3 regions of the Bacillus sp. FSL W7-1360 genome follow, and region 2 is predicted to be linked to each of the others. Evidence: riboswitches for the same ligand, from Rfam matches in the RefSeq annotation. Region 2 holds a riboswitch; each other region holds the start of a gene.

What was found. A riboswitch is a leader RNA that binds a small molecule or an ion and turns the genes downstream of it on or off. The one in region 2 is predicted to bind thiamine pyrophosphate.
Region 1: another riboswitch for thiamine pyrophosphate. It lies ahead of thiC (phosphomethylpyrimidine synthase ThiC); the one in region 2 lies ahead of NSQ26_RS05115 (ECF transporter S component).
Region 3: another riboswitch for thiamine pyrophosphate. It lies ahead of thiE (thiamine phosphate synthase); the one in region 2 lies ahead of NSQ26_RS05115 (ECF transporter S component).

What each region holds. Positions count from the first base shown of each region.
Region 1 is NZ_CP151950.1:1,401,681-1,407,391, forward strand. It holds gene NSQ26_RS07010 (TlpA disulfide reductase family protein) at 1-8, opposite strand, end outside; gene NSQ26_RS07015 (peroxiredoxin) at 82-627, opposite strand; gene thiC (phosphomethylpyrimidine synthase ThiC) at 942-2,729, opposite strand; TPP riboswitch at 2,901-3,014, opposite strand; gene NSQ26_RS07025 (N-acetyldiaminopimelate deacetylase) at 3,409-4,521, opposite strand; gene dapD (2,3,4,5-tetrahydropyridine-2,6-dicarboxylate N-acetyltransferase) at 4,588-5,304, opposite strand; gene NSQ26_RS07035 (mechanosensitive ion channel family protein) at 5,387-5,711, opposite strand, start outside.
Region 2 is NZ_CP151950.1:1,017,081-1,022,791, reverse strand. It holds gene kynB (arylformamidase) at 1-425, shown strand, start outside; gene kynA (tryptophan 2,3-dioxygenase) at 431-1,246, shown strand; gene NSQ26_RS05125 (energy-coupling factor transporter transmembrane component T family protein) at 1,675-2,478, opposite strand; gene NSQ26_RS05120 (ABC transporter ATP-binding protein) at 2,471-3,925, opposite strand; gene NSQ26_RS05115 (ECF transporter S component) at 3,922-4,521, opposite strand; TPP riboswitch at 4,649-4,754, opposite strand; gene NSQ26_RS05110 (cation diffusion facilitator family transporter) at 4,993-5,711, shown strand, end outside.
Region 3 is NZ_CP151950.1:1,380,419-1,386,129, reverse strand. It holds gene NSQ26_RS06940 (ABC transporter permease) at 1-64, shown strand, start outside; gene opp4C (oligopeptide ABC transporter permease) at 77-985, shown strand; gene NSQ26_RS06930 (YqgQ family protein) at 1,153-1,344, shown strand; gene NSQ26_RS06925 (ROK family glucokinase) at 1,337-2,290, shown strand; gene aspA (aspartate ammonia-lyase) at 2,309-3,724, shown strand; TPP riboswitch at 3,724-3,834, shown strand; gene thiE (thiamine phosphate synthase) at 3,892-4,524, shown strand; gene thiS (sulfur carrier protein ThiS) at 4,521-4,721, shown strand; gene NSQ26_RS06905 (thiazole synthase) at 4,724-5,503, shown strand; gene thiO (glycine oxidase ThiO) at 5,500-5,711, shown strand, end outside.

The DNA of each region.
Region 1 (5,711 bases), 380 kb from region 2:
AACGGCATGTCTTTTCCCCCTTATCAAATGAAAGTGAGAGGACTAACGACATTTCACGTTAGCCCTCTTTAAACATACAATTTATAGCGTTGCTTGTCCAGGCTTCCAGTTTGCCGGGCATAAACCGCCTGTTTGCAATGCTTGAAGCACTCGTAACGTTTCATCTACGTCACGGCCAATGTTGTTATGATTCACAACAGCATACATTAATTCACCTTCAGGACTAATAATGAACAGACCGCGAAGAGCAATTCCTTGTTCTTCAATGAGTACACCGTACTCGCGCGAAACTGCATGATTTGTGTCCGCTGCCAGTGGGTACTTCAACTCACCAAGACCATTGGCATCACGCGGTGTGTTGATCCAAGCCTTATGCGTATGAACTGTGTCTGTAGAAACACCGATCACTTCCGCATCAAGATCCTCAAACTCATCGTAACGGTCACTTAATGACGTAATTTCTGTTGGACATACAAACGTGAAATCCATCGGATAAAAGTAGAGCACTGTCCACTTATCGTTTTTCATATTTTCTTCGAGGCTTACTTTACCAAACTCTTTATTTGGCAGAACAGCCTCCATTTCAAATCGAGGTGCTTGCTTTGCAACCATACGCTTTTCTGTCATCGTCAAATTTCTCCCTTCAATGATGGTACACCCTCATTATATAAGGTTTCTAATTTATAGTCAATATTATATTAGAATTAGTTTAAACTAATTCTAATATTTCATTGCCTACACCTTTCATTATATCAAAAACCAAATGAGAATCGCTAGACATATGCATACTTCTATCTGCAGAATTTAGTTGTGAGGAATCAGACTCAAGGAAAGCATATATATGCTTTCCTTGAGTCCACTCATATTCCGGCTTCTTTCATCCCGTTACTATTCATGTCTTTTTTTGTCGCACTTCTATTGCCCCGACAGTTTTTATTTTCCTACTCCTTAATATAAACTTTTCCACCTGCCTGTTTAAATTGCTCTGCCTTTTCCGCCATTCCTTGTGCAATGGCTTCTTTCGTGTCCAACTTATGCTCACGCGCGTAGTTACGAATATCTTGCGAGATACGCATACTACAGAATTTCGGTCCACACATCGAGCAAAAATGCGCCGTTTTTGCCCCTTCTGCTGGCAATGTTTCATCATGAAACGACTCTGCGCGCTCTGGATCAAGCGACAAACGAAATTGATCACGCCAGCGGAATTCAAACCGTGCTTTTGATAACGCATGATCCCTCTTTGCTGCACCGGGATGTCCTTTCGCTAAATCCGCCGCATGTGCCGCAATTTTATACGTAATAACGCCTTCACGCACATCATCTTTATTCGGCAAGCCTAAATGCTCCTTCGGTGTCACATAACAAAGCATCGCCGTACCATACCAGCCGATCATTGCCGCACCAATTGCTGATGTAATATGATCGTACCCCGGTGCAATATCAGTCGTAAGCGGTCCGAGCGTATAAAACGGCGCTTCTTGGCAAATTTCTAGCTGCTTGTCCATATTTTCCTTGATTAAGTGCATCGGCACATGCCCCGGTCCTTCAATCATGACTTGTACGTCATGTTCCCATGCAATCTTTGTTAATTCCCCTAACGTTTCAAGCTCGGCAAACTGCGCTTCGTCGTTCGCATCGGCAATCGAACCTGGACGCAGCCCATCCCCCAACGAAAAAGCAATATCGTATTGCTTCATAATCTCGCAAATCTCTTCAAAGTGCGTATACAAAAAGCTTTCCTGGTGATGATACAAACACCATTGCGCCATAATTGAACCACCACGTGACACAATACCTGTCAATCGCTTTGCTGTCAGCGGCACATAACGCAACAATACACCCGCATGAATCGTGAAATAATCGACCCCTTGCTCTGCTTGCTCAATTAGCGTGTCCCGATACACTTCCCATGTTAAGTCTTCCGCAACACCATTTACTTTCTCTAACGCTTGATAAATTGGCACTGTGCCAACCGGTACCGCGGAATTACGAATGATCCATTCTCGTGTTGTATGAATGTTTTTTCCAGTTGACAAATCCATCATCGTGTCGGCACCCCAACGCGTTGCCCACGTCATCTTTTCTACTTCTTCAGCAATCGACGACGTGACCGCTGAGTTACCAATATTTGCATTGATTTTCACATGAAAATTGCGGCCAATAATCATCGGTTCCGATTCAGGATGATTGATATTGGACGGGATTATCGCCCGTCCTGCTGCAACCTCATCACGCACAAAAGCAGGATCCATATTTTCGCGAATCGCAATGAACTCCATTTCCGGTGTAATGATCCCGTGCCGCGCATAATGGAGCTGTGTGACATTCTTCCCTTTTTTCGCCCGCAATGGCTTCCGCTTCAATCCAGCAAATGCCGCGGGCTCTACAGGTTTTTGTGCACCAAAGCCATTATCTTCTGGTTTGACCCCTCGTCCTTCATACGCCTCCACATCATCACGCTCCAAAATCCACGAACGCCTTAATGCCGGTAAACCTTTCTCGACATCCACATCATACTCCGGATCAGTATACGGGCCACTTGTGTCATACACACGAACAGGATCATTTTCTTCGTCGCCAAATGAACCTGTCGTTGGACTCAATTCAATTTCACGCATTGGCACTTGGATATCCGGTCGCGACCCTTCCACATACACTTTCTTGCTCCCCGAAAAATTTTTCATAATTGACAACATGTCATTCGTTACAGCTGGTGTTTGTTTCATACAACACATCTCCCCTTTTAGACTAAAAATAAAAGGACGAGACCTAGTACCACCACGAGGTAAAAAACATCAATAAAAAGCCGCAATCCTAGAAACGGACCCCGACTCATGTAAGAAGACACGTCTATTTATCACATCACAAGCTAGATAAACACGAGCTTGTAGATGATGTAGACATGATGTAAACTTCCCCACGCTGGTATGATCCAGATCAGGTCCAAAGGGTTTAGAAACCAATTCGTTTCCATCTCAGCCCCAGTAAGGTGGGCTCCCCTAGTTGTTGATAGGTTTATTATAACATAATGAGCGGCGGATGAAAGGGAAATAGATTTCGCAGTTTCATTCCACACACCGCAATATAAGACTCGTCATCGTCGTCAATGATTTCAATATAGTAGCATAGGTTTGACCTGGATATGATTCTAGTAAAATACCCGCATGAATTCGTACTTTTTGATTCATCTCCAATTTACAAAACATATGCTCCTCCCAGCATTGGGATGCTTAATATTGAAAGCGCTACCATATGATCCGAAACCAAAATATAAACAACACACCACGTCTTCATCATCATGATAAATTAATATAAACGACCGTGTCAACAGTAATTAATGAAATTTTCTCATCTAGTTAATACTGAAAACAGAAATTTCAAGGAGCTGCTCTAACAGCCCCCTGCTCACTTCCCTCTCAATTCCAAGAACCCCGTCATATGCCGAATCGCCACCTCAATCGCCTCTTCTTTTGGCGCAAGTCGCACATCATGTAAACCGTACGGGCTATCGACGCCGAGCCAAAACATCAAACCTGGTATTTCATTTAAAAAGTAGCCAAAATCTTCACCCGTCATTGCTTCAGTTGCCTCGTGATACGTCATCTGCGCTGCCGATTCGGTAAAGGAGCGAAAATCACTCACGAGTGTTGCATCATTGTGCACGCCGCAATAATTGGCCCCATAATCAATCATCATTTTGCATTCGAAAGCCGCTTCCACACCTTTTGTCAATGCTTCAATCCGCGCTTTCACCGTCTCCATTGCCTCTTCTGATAGTGTGCGGATCGTCCCCTCGATCCGCGCGGTCTCGGCAATGACATTTTGCTTCGTTCCACCTTGAATGACGCCAATCGTAACAACAGCGCTAGAGAGTGGGTCAATGTTTCGCGCGACAATTGTTTGTAATTGCGTCACAAAATGAGCAGCAGCGACGACCATGTCATTTGCTTTATGCGGGTAAGCCGCGTGCCCGCCTTGTCCATGAAAGTCGATAAATAGCTCAGACGTGTGCGCAAAAAGCAAACCCGGTTTCGTCGACACCGTCCCGACTGGCAATGTTGGATCAATATGCAGCGCATACATTTCATCTGGCCAGCAGTCTTTTAGCACACCTTCTTCGAGCATCGGTTTTGCGCCACCGGGCCCTTCTTCTGCTGGTTGAAAAATAAAAACGAGCTGACACGGTGGTTCTACTTCACTAAAGTGCGCTAAGATCCCAAGCGCGATCGTCATATGGAAATCATGTCCACATGCGTGCATCGTCCCTTTATGGATCGAAGCAAATTCGTAGCCTGTCTCCTCAGGTAACGGCAAACCGTCCATATCCGCACGATAAGCGACCGTATACGCTGACTTTCCGCGAACACGGACAATGACTCCCGTTTTCCACGTCTGCACAGTCAAATGAGTTTGTGGCATGTTAGCAATCGTATCCAAGATGAGTTGCTGCGTTTTTACTTCACAAAAACCAAGCTCTGGAATACGGTGAAAAGCGCGTCTCAGTTTAATCCAGTCCAAACGATCCCCTCCTTTGCAACACCAAAGGGCTAGCAATGAGTAAATGCTAGCCCGATATCTTTCATACTATTCGTCCTCATTCAAGCGCCGTAATTCTTGACGGATCTCAGTTTTCCCTTTTGTCTTCTCATCAATTTCTTTCAACACGCGCGCTGGCATTCCCGCAACAACTGTACGCGGAGGTACATCTTCTGTCACGATTGCACCAGCGGCAACGACTGCGCCTTCACCGACTTTGACACCTTCTAAAATGACCGCATTGGCGCCAACAACTACACCATCTTCAATTCGAACCGGATCCGCAGAAGGTGGCTCAATCACACCTGCTAAGACAGCACCGGCTCCAATATGGCAATTTTTCCCGACTGTCGCCCGACCACCGAGTACCGCATTCATGTCAATCATCGTGCCATCACCAATAACCGAACCGATATTAACAGTAGCGCCCATCATGATGACCGCGCCTTTCCCAATTTCGACTTGGTCGCGAATAATGGCACCTGGCTCAATTCGTGCTTCAATGCCTTTTAAGTCAAGCAATGGGATCGCCGAATGGCGACGATCATTTTCAACCACATAGTCTTCAATTTGGTCGGCGTATTTTTCAAGTACCGCTTGTACATGCTGCCATTCACCAAAAACGACACCTGTCTTTGCTTCCAAGAAAGCTTGTACATCCGAGCCAAAATCAATGCCTGCAAGCTTCCCTTTCATATGTACCTTTACCGGTGTCTTTTTCTCCGCTTTCGATATAAATGAAATAATTTCATTTGCATTCATCATCTATATATCCCCCTCTAGTTTCTCCTTAGACTTTCATTATCCATCTTAAAAGGTTACGCGCTAAATTGCAATCGACGTTTTTTTAACGAGCTGAATCCCGCTCTTCTGTATGTTCTTTTTGGTGGAGGGCAATCGGACGCAATACGGACACGCCTTCTTCCGTTAAAATATCGAGCACAGCAAAATTAATCTCTTCTTTTATAGCGAGCCACTCCGTCCACGCAACGGTTTTTGTAAAATAATAAACAAAAATATTGTAACTAGATTCACCGAATGCATCAAAATGGACCATGACTGTGTCAGATACAACCCCTGGATGCGTCAAAATCACTTGACGAATCGCCTTAACTGACTGTTCTAACGCAGCACGCGTTGCATCTTGCCCAACACCAATCGTCATATCCACC
Region 2 (5,711 bases):
TATCGACATATATCGGCGACGCCTATGTCATTGAAGCGATCGGGGTCAAAGAAATTTCACAATCGTTGCTTGAGGGAATCGTGCCGAAAAACACGAAACGACTATTAGTGAAAACGAAGACACAAACAAATGAACATATTTTCCCAGACACGCTCCCTGCCGTTACGCCGGAAGCTGCCGCTTATTTACAAACCATGGGTGTCATTTTACTCGGTGTCGACGTCCCTAGTGTCGATGAGCCGACAAGTAAAGAACTCGCCGGCCACCATGCCTTAGCAAAAGCAGGCATCGCCATTTTGGAAAATATTCAGTTGGCGCACGTCACTTCTGGGTATTATGAGCTCATCGCTTTACCGCTTCGTCTTGTCGGTGCAGATGGTAGCCCTGTCCGCGCTGTGCTTCGACCTATTCAATCAAAGGAGTGAGATCAATGTCTGAAAACATGCATACCGACTTCAAAAAAGATATGAGCTACAGTGATTATTTAGGGCTCGATACACTGCTCGCAAGTCAAAAACGGTTATCAAATCAGCATGATGAAATGCTCTTTATTATCATCCATCAAGTCAGCGAGCTATGGATGAAACTCATGTTACATGAAATAGACGGCGCGACAAAAGCCATTCAGCAAGATCATTATCAACCGGCTTTCAAACAACTCGCACGCGTCTCCAAAATTCAATCGCAAATTATTCAAGCATGGGACGTGCTGGCGACGATGACACCAGCGGAATATAAACAATTTCGCGATTCCCTTGGACATGCGTCTGGCTTTCAATCATTCCAACATCGCCAGCTCGAATTTGCGCTTGGGAAAAAGACAGACCATATTTTAAAGATTTATGCACATGACGAAGCACTCGTAAAAACATTGCGCACTGCTTACGAAGCACCGAGCTTGTATGATGAAGCGATTCGCGCCCTCTCTCGTGCGGGACTCGCAATCGATGAAGCAGTGCTAACGCGCGACGTTCGGAACACGCATGAAGAAAACGAATCGGTATTGCATGCTTGGCAACAAGTATACGAAGACATCGATCGTTATTGGGATCTATACCAACTCGCTGAGAAATTGATTGACTTAGAAGACTGGCACCAACAATGGCGCTTCCGCCACATGAAAACAGTTGAGCGCATTATCGGCATGAAAAAAGGCACCGGCGGCTCGAGCGGTGTTGGTTATTTGAAAGCTGTATTGGATGAGCAATTTTTCCCTGAGCTTTGGAAAGTACGGACAACGTTGTGAAAAATTAGACCGTAGACACCAGAGCACTTGGGAGTGCTTTTCTATGAATAGATATGTAAGAAGATCATTGCCCCTTCGGAATAAATTTACTCAACAGAGACCCATTTTTTATTCATAGCTGACACATCGGACCTCGGTGCTGCATAATGTATCCTAGAAGAATGAGACACTCATTCCTTCGCTGCTTTCATTTTTGATTCAAGAAAGGTTTCTTTCTTGAAAATGGTATCAAGCATACCGGCACTTTCGTTCAAAGCTAAGATTTCTTGTACGGAAACCCCCAAAGTGTTCATTCAACACTTTGGGGGTTTCTGTTGATCCATTAAAAAGAATGGCTAATGTTTATTAACACTAGCATGTCACATATTAAAAACGCTGTCTGTTTTCATACCCACTAGCACAAATAATGCTGCGAAGTGTAATTTATACTAAACGCCCACATACCTCACATCATGAACAGGAATCCACCACTCCACTGTGGAAAAATAAATAGCCGATACTACCGCAAGTATACACCCTCCGACAAATATAATATCTTCGCGTTGAAAATGCAGTTTATAAAAATACGTCCGCTTTTGTTTTAAGAAAAATTGTTTCGCCGTCATCGCCACCGACAAACGCTGGGCTCGTCTAATCGCTTGAGCGAGTAAAGGTACACTATAAAAGTGCAGCATGTCATACATTCCGCGCACCCCGCGCCGGGTCGAGACCCCTCTAATTTGATACGCGTGGCGCAATGTTTGAAACTCCGTCACCATCATCGGGATCATCCGAATCGAAGCCATAAAGCCGTACGCAAAATGGGGTGGCAAGCGTAACTGCTGCATTAATGAATAAAATAAATAGACTGGTTTTGTTGTTAACGCAAATAATAACCCAAACGTTGCAAATGTGAGTGCACGTAAACCTAAATGAATTCCGCGATAGAAACTCTCCTCAGTAATATGGACAATGCCCATATGAAACCACGTCGTCTCACCTTTACCAAAGAAAACCATCGCCGTCGATGCTGACACAAACACAAGTATAAATGGCAAACAGTACAACAATACAAACAAGCGCGGATGGCCAGAGAAAGTAAATAAAGTAAATAACGCTATGGCTACAACAAGTATTAATACATTTGGATTATGGATGAAAATAACGCCAACTAGCATTACCATCGTCACGATAAGTTTTAAGCTCGGATTAATCCGACTTAGCCACGTTTCTTCCCATTTATATTCAGTCATGAGCGCCCTCCTTAGTCATCCGCCGCTCATTTGGATACTGCTTGGCCACTTTCCCATTAGAAATCTCCCATACGTGCGTTGCATAATGGGTCACAATCTCCTCATCATGCGTGACCATCACAACCGTTCCCCCATTCGCACGAAATGACTCGAGTTGGGTAAGTAACGCAAAGGTATGATAGGCATCTTGACCAAATGTCGGTTCATCAAGTAGCAATATGTCACGCGTATGCATGAGTGCCGTTGCGACACTTAAGCGCCGCTTTTGACCAATTGATAACCGATAGGGGTGAGACGCTTTGAATGCTGTCAAACCAAATGTGTCAAGCAGCGCTGTCGCACGTTCTTTATATTTCTCGTCACTTTTTCCAGGTGTACCTGCATATAGCTCTTGTTCCACTTCATCAGTAATAAATTGAAATTCTGGGTTTTGAAATACAAAGCCAATCTCTCGTGCGAGGATACGCTTTTTGTCCACTTGCTTCCCATTTACTTCATACGTCCCACTCGTTTTGAGCAAGTTCATGAGCGCATACAACAGCGTTGTTTTCCCAGCCCCATTTCCTCCAGTAATGACGAGCCATTGTCCTGCCTTTGCATCGGCACACGCGACACGGCTGACCACTTTTTTCCGACGATAAGCATGGAACTCGTGCACATACAAACGTTGTGGTCCCTTCTCCACTGCTACTCGTGGCAAATGCGTCGCTACCAAATGATGCTTCCACGAATGCGGGTGCCAAATACCGTATTCGTCAAACGCCTCTTCATACGTTTGCCAAATACGGTCCGGCGCACCATCAGCAATGATCTCTCCGGCTGCGTTAAATAAAATGATGCGTGTAATGAAGTTGAGGATATGCGTAATTTTATGTTCCACAATCACGATCGTTTGCGCTTCCGTGCATTGCTTAACCGTTTCCCATACAGCAACGGTCCCTTCAGGATCAAACAATGCCGTTGGTTCATCTAAAAATAGGACATCAGCTTCCAATGCAAGTGCTGACGCAATCGCGAGTCGTTGTTTCATGCCTTGTGACAACGTGGAAATCGCTGTATGTGGCGCCACATCTAACCCAACTCGCTTCAATAAGGACGCAATGTAAGCAGGCATGTCTTCGCGAGCGACTTGACGGTTCTCTAACACAAACGCTAACTCTTCATCCACATAGGGCATACAAAATTGGCTGTCAGGATCTTGAAACACAATTCCTGCTTCTGCAGGAATTGTGGCCACATCACTTTTAAAAGGCACTTCAACTGCCCGCGGAATCAACCCCGCCATCACTTGGAGAAGCGTCGATTTTCCGCACCCGCTTGGGCCGAGCAAGAGCACTTTCTCCCCTTTTTGCACGGTTACACTCAGTTCATCAAACAACAAGTTATCACTTTGAGGATAAGTCAAGACGATATTTTCTAACTGAATCACAGGATCAGCCACAATCATTGTTTCCTTTTCGCCTCTAATCGTGCGTAATCTGCTTGTGAAACGGGCCGAATGAGCTGGACAACACCGGTCTTTTCAAGCGCGCGAACAAGTGCTGTCGCAAACACACCGGCAATAAGAATGGCGCTGATCGTACGGAGGATCACTCGAATTGATAAGTTCCATGTCGTATAATCCAGTAAATAATCATTAAAATAGTCAACAGAAAATGATGCAATTGAAGCACCGATTGCGCCTAAAATGGCCACACCCATGTGATACAAACGGTAGCGGAACATCGCAAAAGCCAATTCTGCCCCAAGTCCTTGGAAGAAACCATATAAGAGTAGGGAGAGCGGTCCATATGGAGACCCCGCCAAAAATGACCCGACCGACGCTGCTGTTTGAGCTAAAATGGCTATCCCCGGCTTGCGAATGATTAACATGGCAAGTGGTCCAGCAATAAACCACATTCCATAAATCAATTGGTGAAGTTGTAACCCCGTTACCGAAACAATATCATAGAGCGGTGTCCATAAACGATAGACGATCGCAAAAACAACGGCAATCATAATTGTGACAATAATATCAGTTAATGTTAATTGCTTTTTCTTCATTGATAAGACTCTCTCCTTTCAAATGACAAAAAACCCTTGCTGATGACATCAAGGGGTACTAAAAATTCTTGTGACATTGCGGTGTTATGTATGCATGAACAGAAAGAAAAACGTCACAATTTCATTCTTATGAACGGTTCCACTTCCTTGCGCTAGCATTACCTAGATCAAGTCACAAGGGTCAAGATGCGATAGACATCTTTCTCAGCCAAAAAGCCCCCCTAGCGGATACATATTTTATTAATTAATTATCGCATATCCATCATACCATAGGTATGTACAAATCTAAAGTGCATATCTCCTTTACTTCTAGATTATACTGATGAAGTCAAAATAAAAAAAGTTTCCCCTATGCAAAATTATTCTGCCTATGCCATATTCATGTAAGTGGAAAAACATGTTTCTATAGACCCACTCGATTTTCGTCTGATACGATACATATATGACAAGAATGAAACGAGGTCTTCTTCCATGAAAAGATATGAGGAGTTACGTCAAGGTGAGTCGGGCGCATGGTTAAGCATCATTGCCTACATCTTTTTGTCGGCATTAAAGCTTGTCATCGGTTATTTATTCTTTTCCCAAGCGCTCGTTGCCGACGGTTTTAATAACGCATCTGATATCATTATTTCTATTGCAGTTTTAATTGGTTTACGTATTTCACAAAAACCACCTGATCACGACCACCCATACGGTCATTTTCGCGCCGAGCATATTGCCGCATTATTCGCAGCAGTGCTCATGGCGGCCATTGGCATACAAGTATTAATAGAAGCCAGTTCTAGCTTACTAAATCCCGAAGCGATTGTTGCTCCAAGCTTAGTTGCCGCATGGGTCGCCATCTTCAGTAGCATCATTATGCTACTCGTCTACCGATACAACCAAAAGCTCGCGACACGGATCAATAGCCAAGCTCTAATGGCTGCCGCAAAGGACAACAAAGCCGATGCACTCGTCAGTTTGGGTGCTTGTATCGGTATCATCGCTGCCCACTTTCGGCTAGGGTGGATTGATTCTATTACTGCTTTTGTGATTGGTTTACTTATTTGTTATACCGCTTGGACAATTTTCCGTGATGCCACGCATGCACTCACTGATGGATTTGACGACAGCTCTTTATCAGCATACAAAAAAACAATTGCAGATTTGGAGCATGTACAATCATTAAAGACGATGAAAGCACGCCAAGT
Region 3 (5,711 bases), 360 kb from region 2:
AGTAGGTAATTTATTAGCAGATATTTCGTATGCAGCCATTGATCCACGCATTCGATTGAATTGAGGTGAATAAATCATGGAACCACAACAAACAGGAACAGAGCAATTGTTAAATTCTTTCCCTGTAGTGACTGAAAAAAATTTAAGTCCAACAAGGATTGCGTGGCAAAGATTTTGTAAAAACAAATTGGCGCTTGTGGGCATTTCTTTTCTTTCTTTTATTATACTAGTCGCATTGTTTGCGGATGTAATTGCGACACATGATCCAACCGCTGCAAATTTGACAAAAATCGAAGCAGCACCGGATAGTCAAAATTGGCTTGGTACTGATGGATCTGGACGAGATAATTTTTCACGACTTGTGTATGGTTCACGTATTTCATTGACAGTTGGTTTTACGGCAATGTTGTGTACGCTACTAATTGGCGGGACGCTCGGTTCGATTGCAGGGTTTTATGGTGGAAAAATCGATGGAGTAATTATGCGTCTGGTTGATGTGATGTTGATTTTTCCGTTCTTATTACTATATTTAACTGTAGTCGCGCTTTTACAAGATATTACAGTTGCCATCTTTATTATGGTAATTGCGATTACAACGTGGCCAAGTATGTGTCGAATTTTACGAGGGAAGTTTTTAAGTATTCGTGAACAAGAATACATTTTAAGTGCACGTAGCATAGGGTGTTCCGATTGGCGTATTATTCGTAAACACTTTTTACCGAATGCGGTTGGCCCTATTATTGTCGCAGCGACATTATTAATGGCTAGCTTAATTGTGGCAGAATCTGCCTTAAGTTTTATCGGCTTTGGTATTCCTCAACCTACACCAACTTGGGGGAATATGTTGACAGAGGCGCAGAGCATCCGTATTTTAAGAAACAACCCAGAAGCGTGGATGCCGCCAGGATTGTGTATTTTACTAACGGTCTTGTCGATCAACTTTATTGGTGATGGCTTACGTGATGCTTTTGACTCGAAGTCATAATATATGTGACGATTGTCTAAAAAAGTCCTACCTTGTAAGGACTTTTTTGCTGTTTTCCAATGTCTTATTCCCCTCCCTCTCTCAAGCTGGTATAATAGAGATGGATCAGGGTCTGCACTTAGCTTCTGACAACTGTTTTCTGCATTCTCAAGTATGAGGTGAACTATTTGAAGACATTTTTTGATGTCCAGCAATTATTAAAACAGTATGGTATTGTCATTTACACAAGAGACAAGCAAACGGACGTTGCGCTCATACAAATGGAATTAAGAACTTTATATGAATATGGATTAGTGAACGCTACAGACTATAAGCAAGCGCTTTTCCTTGTAAAGAGGGAGGAAGCAACACATGAGTGAGCAAGTTTTTGTCGGAATTGACATCGGTGGAACGACGGTAAAGCTATCTTTAATGACGACAGCAGGTGAAATGAAAAAAAAGTGGGAAATCCCAACAAATCTCACACATCATGGTCGTTACATTGTTTCTGAGATCGCAGAAAGTGTGCAAGCCGAGCTAACGAATTTGGTGTTACGAGGTGTCGGGGTTGGTGCGCCAGCATTTATTGAAATGGAGACTGGTGTGGTGACACAGGCGGTGAACCTCGGTTGGCGTGATTATCCGCTAAAGGAAGCGTTCACAAAAGCACTAAATGTACCAGTATTTGTCGACAATGATGCAAATTTGGCAGCACTTGGAGAGATGTGGCGTGGTGCAGGGGATGGTTCAAATGAAGTATTATTTGTTACACTAGGGACAGGTGTTGGTGGCGGGATAATTACTCGTGGACAAATTTTACATGGTGTGCATGGCTTAGGTGGAGAAATTGGTCACATTACGGTCATGCCAGATAATGGTGCGCCGTGTAATTGTGGTAAGCGTGGCTGCTTAGAGACAGTATCGTCAGCGACAGGGATGGCACGGCTAGCGACAGAACAACTGGCAGCAGGGAAGAACAGTATGTTGGAAAAAGAAACGGTGACGACACGACATATTTTTGAGGCGGTTGAAGCAGGAGATGCACTGGCACTAAATGTGGTGGAGCAGAGTACGTATTACCTTGGACTTGCTCTGGCGAATTTGGCGAACAGTTTAAACCCAGAAAAAATCGTTATTGGTGGCGGGGTCTCAAAAGCAGGGGAGCAGTTGCTCGGACCGTTACGAAAAGTCTTTTCTCAATATGCCATCCCACAAGTTGCCACACATACAGAAATAAAGTTAGCGACACTTGGGAATGATGCGGGGATGTATGGCGCTGTTTGGCTGGCGCAGTCCAACACCGCAAAACAGGAAGTGGAACAATAAAAGGAGCTTAAAACGTACATGAGTGAATATCGGATTGAACGAGATTTACTAGGTGAAAAACAAGTGTCAAAAGAAGCGTATTATGGCATCCAGTCACTACGGGCGCAGGATAATTTCCCGATTACTGGTTATCCGCCTCATCCAGCGTTGATTCATGCTTTTGGTTATGTGAAGAAAGCGGCAGCCTTAGCAAATCGTGATGTTGGGGTATTACGTCCAAATATTGCAGATGCAATTGTTCGGGCAAGCGAGGAAGTGATTGCTGGGAAGTTAGATGATCATTTTATCGTTGATGCGATTCAAGGTGGGGCGGGTACATCTTTTAACATGAATGCCAACGAAGTCATTGCGAATCGTGCGATTGAATTACTTGGTGGCGTAAAAGGTGACTACATGCAAGTGAGCCCGAATACGCATGTCAATATGGCACAATCGACAAATGATGCTTTTCCGACAGCAATTCACATTGCTGCGCTAACGTTAACTGGGGCGCTTACAAAAGAGTTAAAGGCACTTATTGAAGCCATTAAGAAAAAAGAAATTGAATTTGCTGGCGTGCTGAAGATGGGACGAACCCATTTGCAAGATGCGGTGCCGATTCGTCTCGGTCAAGAATTTGGTGCGTATCGCCGTGTGTTGTCGCGTGATGTGAAGCGAATTGAGCGGGCGTGTGCACATTTGTATGAGATCAATATGGGTGCAACAGCGGTAGGTACGGGCTTAAATGCAGCTCCTGCGTACATTGAAAAGGTTGCGACATATTTAGCAGAACTGACTGGTTTCCCATTAAAGACAGCAGAAGACCTTGTTGATGGGACACAAAATACGGATGCATATACAGAGCTGTCAAGTGCATTAAAGATTTTGGCAATCAATTTGTCAAAAATAGCAAATGATTTACGGTTAATGAGCTCAGGTCCATTAACAGGGTTGAATGAAATTAATTTACCGCCACGTCAACCAGGCTCATCGATTATGCCGGGGAAAGTGAACCCTGTCATGTGTGAAGTGGTCAATCAGCTGGCGTTCCAAGTCATTGGCAATGACCATACGATTAGTTTAGCGTCAGAAGCAGGGCAACTGGAGTTAAATGTGATGGAGCCAGTGCTCGTATTTAACTTATTGCAATCACTATCGGTGCTACAAAACGGGATGCGTGTGTTTAAAGAATATGCGATTTTTGGGATGACTGCAAATGTCGAACGATGCCGTGAACTTGTGGAGCGCAGCATTGGTATCGTGACCGCGATTAATCCGCATGTTGGTTATGAAGTGGCAACGCGGATTGCGATTGAAGCAATGGAAACCGGACGTTCTGTGCGCGATGTTTGTATTGAGCGTGGGGTGCTGACAGAAGAAGAGTTAAACGTCATTCTCGACCCACAAGAAATGACGGAGCCTGGCATTGCTGGGGCAGATTTTTTATCTTCATAAAGAAAGACTAGGGGAGCCAAGAGAAGCTTGGCTGAGAATAAGAACGTGTTTCTTTTACCCTTATACCTGATCTGGTTCATGCCAGCGTAGGGAAGTCACGTAATACGTTTTTTGACGTGGCTATTTGTGTAGCCACGTCTTTTCTACTTTGAGAGGAGCGTGTAAATATGAGAGATTTTTCATTGTATGCGATTACTGGGGAAGCATTTCATCCAGGCCGTGACATTGCCGAGGTCATGGAAGAAGCGATTTGTGGTGGGGTTGACATGGTTCAATTGCGTGACAAAACGAGTAGTAAGCAGCAAGTGTTGGAAAAGGCATATGCTTTGAAAAAAGTGACAGACGCATATGGTGTGCCGCTCATTATTAATGACCATATTGATGTAGCACTCGCTGTTGATGCGGATGGGGTGCATGTGGGGCAAAATGATTTGCCGCTAGCGGACGTGCGCCACATTGTTGGTTCAGAAAAGATTATTGGTGTGTCTACACATGCGCTGTCTGAAGCAATTGCGGCAGAAAAAGGAGGCGCAAATTACATTGGTGTCGGACCAATTTTTCCGACGAATAGCAAAGTAGATGTCTTTGCACCGGTGACGACGGCGTACATTCGTGAAGTGGTGCAACATGTGAACATTCCGTTCGTCGCGATCGGTGGAATCAAAGTCGAGAATGTCGCAGAAGTCGTTTCTGCAGGTGCGAAGAGAATTAGTGTCATTAGTGCGATTGCAGGAGCCAAAGATGTGAAGGCAGCAACTAGCGCATTAAAAGCGGCATTAAAAGGAGCGCGTACATCATGAAGCAGATCACTGTAAACGGAAAAGGGTATACACTAGACGTGCCGAGTGTTGCCGCACTTGTGGCTCATTTTTCACTTGTTGCTGAGCATGTCGTTGCGGAAGTAGATGGTGCAATTGTTGCGCGGGAGTCATGGGATGATACAACAATTGAAGACGGCATGCGTATTGAACTTGTTCATTTTGTTGGAGGGGGATAAATATGAAACAGAAGCAGTTGGTCATTGGTGGGGTAGCGTTATCTTCACGGTTTTTTATTGGGACAGGTCGTTATCCGAATCCATTTGTACAGCGTGAGGCAATAAAAGCAGCTGGATCAGATGTGCTGACCTTTGCAATCCGACGTATTCATTTAGATGAGCCGGAGGATGATGCGATTTTACAGCATTTAGAAGGAGGATCATTCCAATATCTGCCCAACACGTCAGGCGCAACGAACGCCGAGGAGGCGATTCGGATTGCGCGGTTAGCGAGAGCAGCAGAACTCAGTGATTGGATCAAAGTAGAAATTAGTGCGTCAACTCGAACATTGCTTCCAGATCCAATTGAGACATTAAAAGCAACAGAAGTACTTGTGAAAGAAGGTTTTACCGTTCTCCCGTATACTTCGGATGATCCGGTGACATGTAAAAGACTTGCAGAAGTAGGTGCGGCAGCGGTAATGCCGGGTGCTTCTCCAATTGGAACAGGGCTTGGGATTTTAAATCCATACCATTTAGGAATCATTGTCGAGGAAGCAACCGTTCCAATCATTGTTGATGCGGGGCTTGGATCAGCCAGTGATGTTGTGTATGCGATGGAGCTTGGGGTTGATGGTATCCTTGCGAATACAGCTGTGGCAAAAGCGAAAGACCCAGTGAAAATGGCACGTGCGTTTGCGGCGGCAGTAGAGGTCGGGCGTCTGTCTTATGAAGCAGGGAGAATCGCGAAAAAGCGTTATGCAACTGCAAGCAGCCCTATCGGAGAGGCGGAACGATTGTGAACGTGATCGTCTTAGGGGGAGGTGTCATTGGTTTAGCAAGCGCTTTAGCACTTGCAGAGGCGGGGATGAAAGTGACATTGCTTGAAAAAGCGCAATGTGGGGGACAAGCATCCGGCGCGGCAGCAGGCATGTTGGCGCCTTATTCAGAGATTGGTGAAGATCCAGATGACTTTTTTCATCTCTGTCAGGCGAGCTTACGTTTATTTCC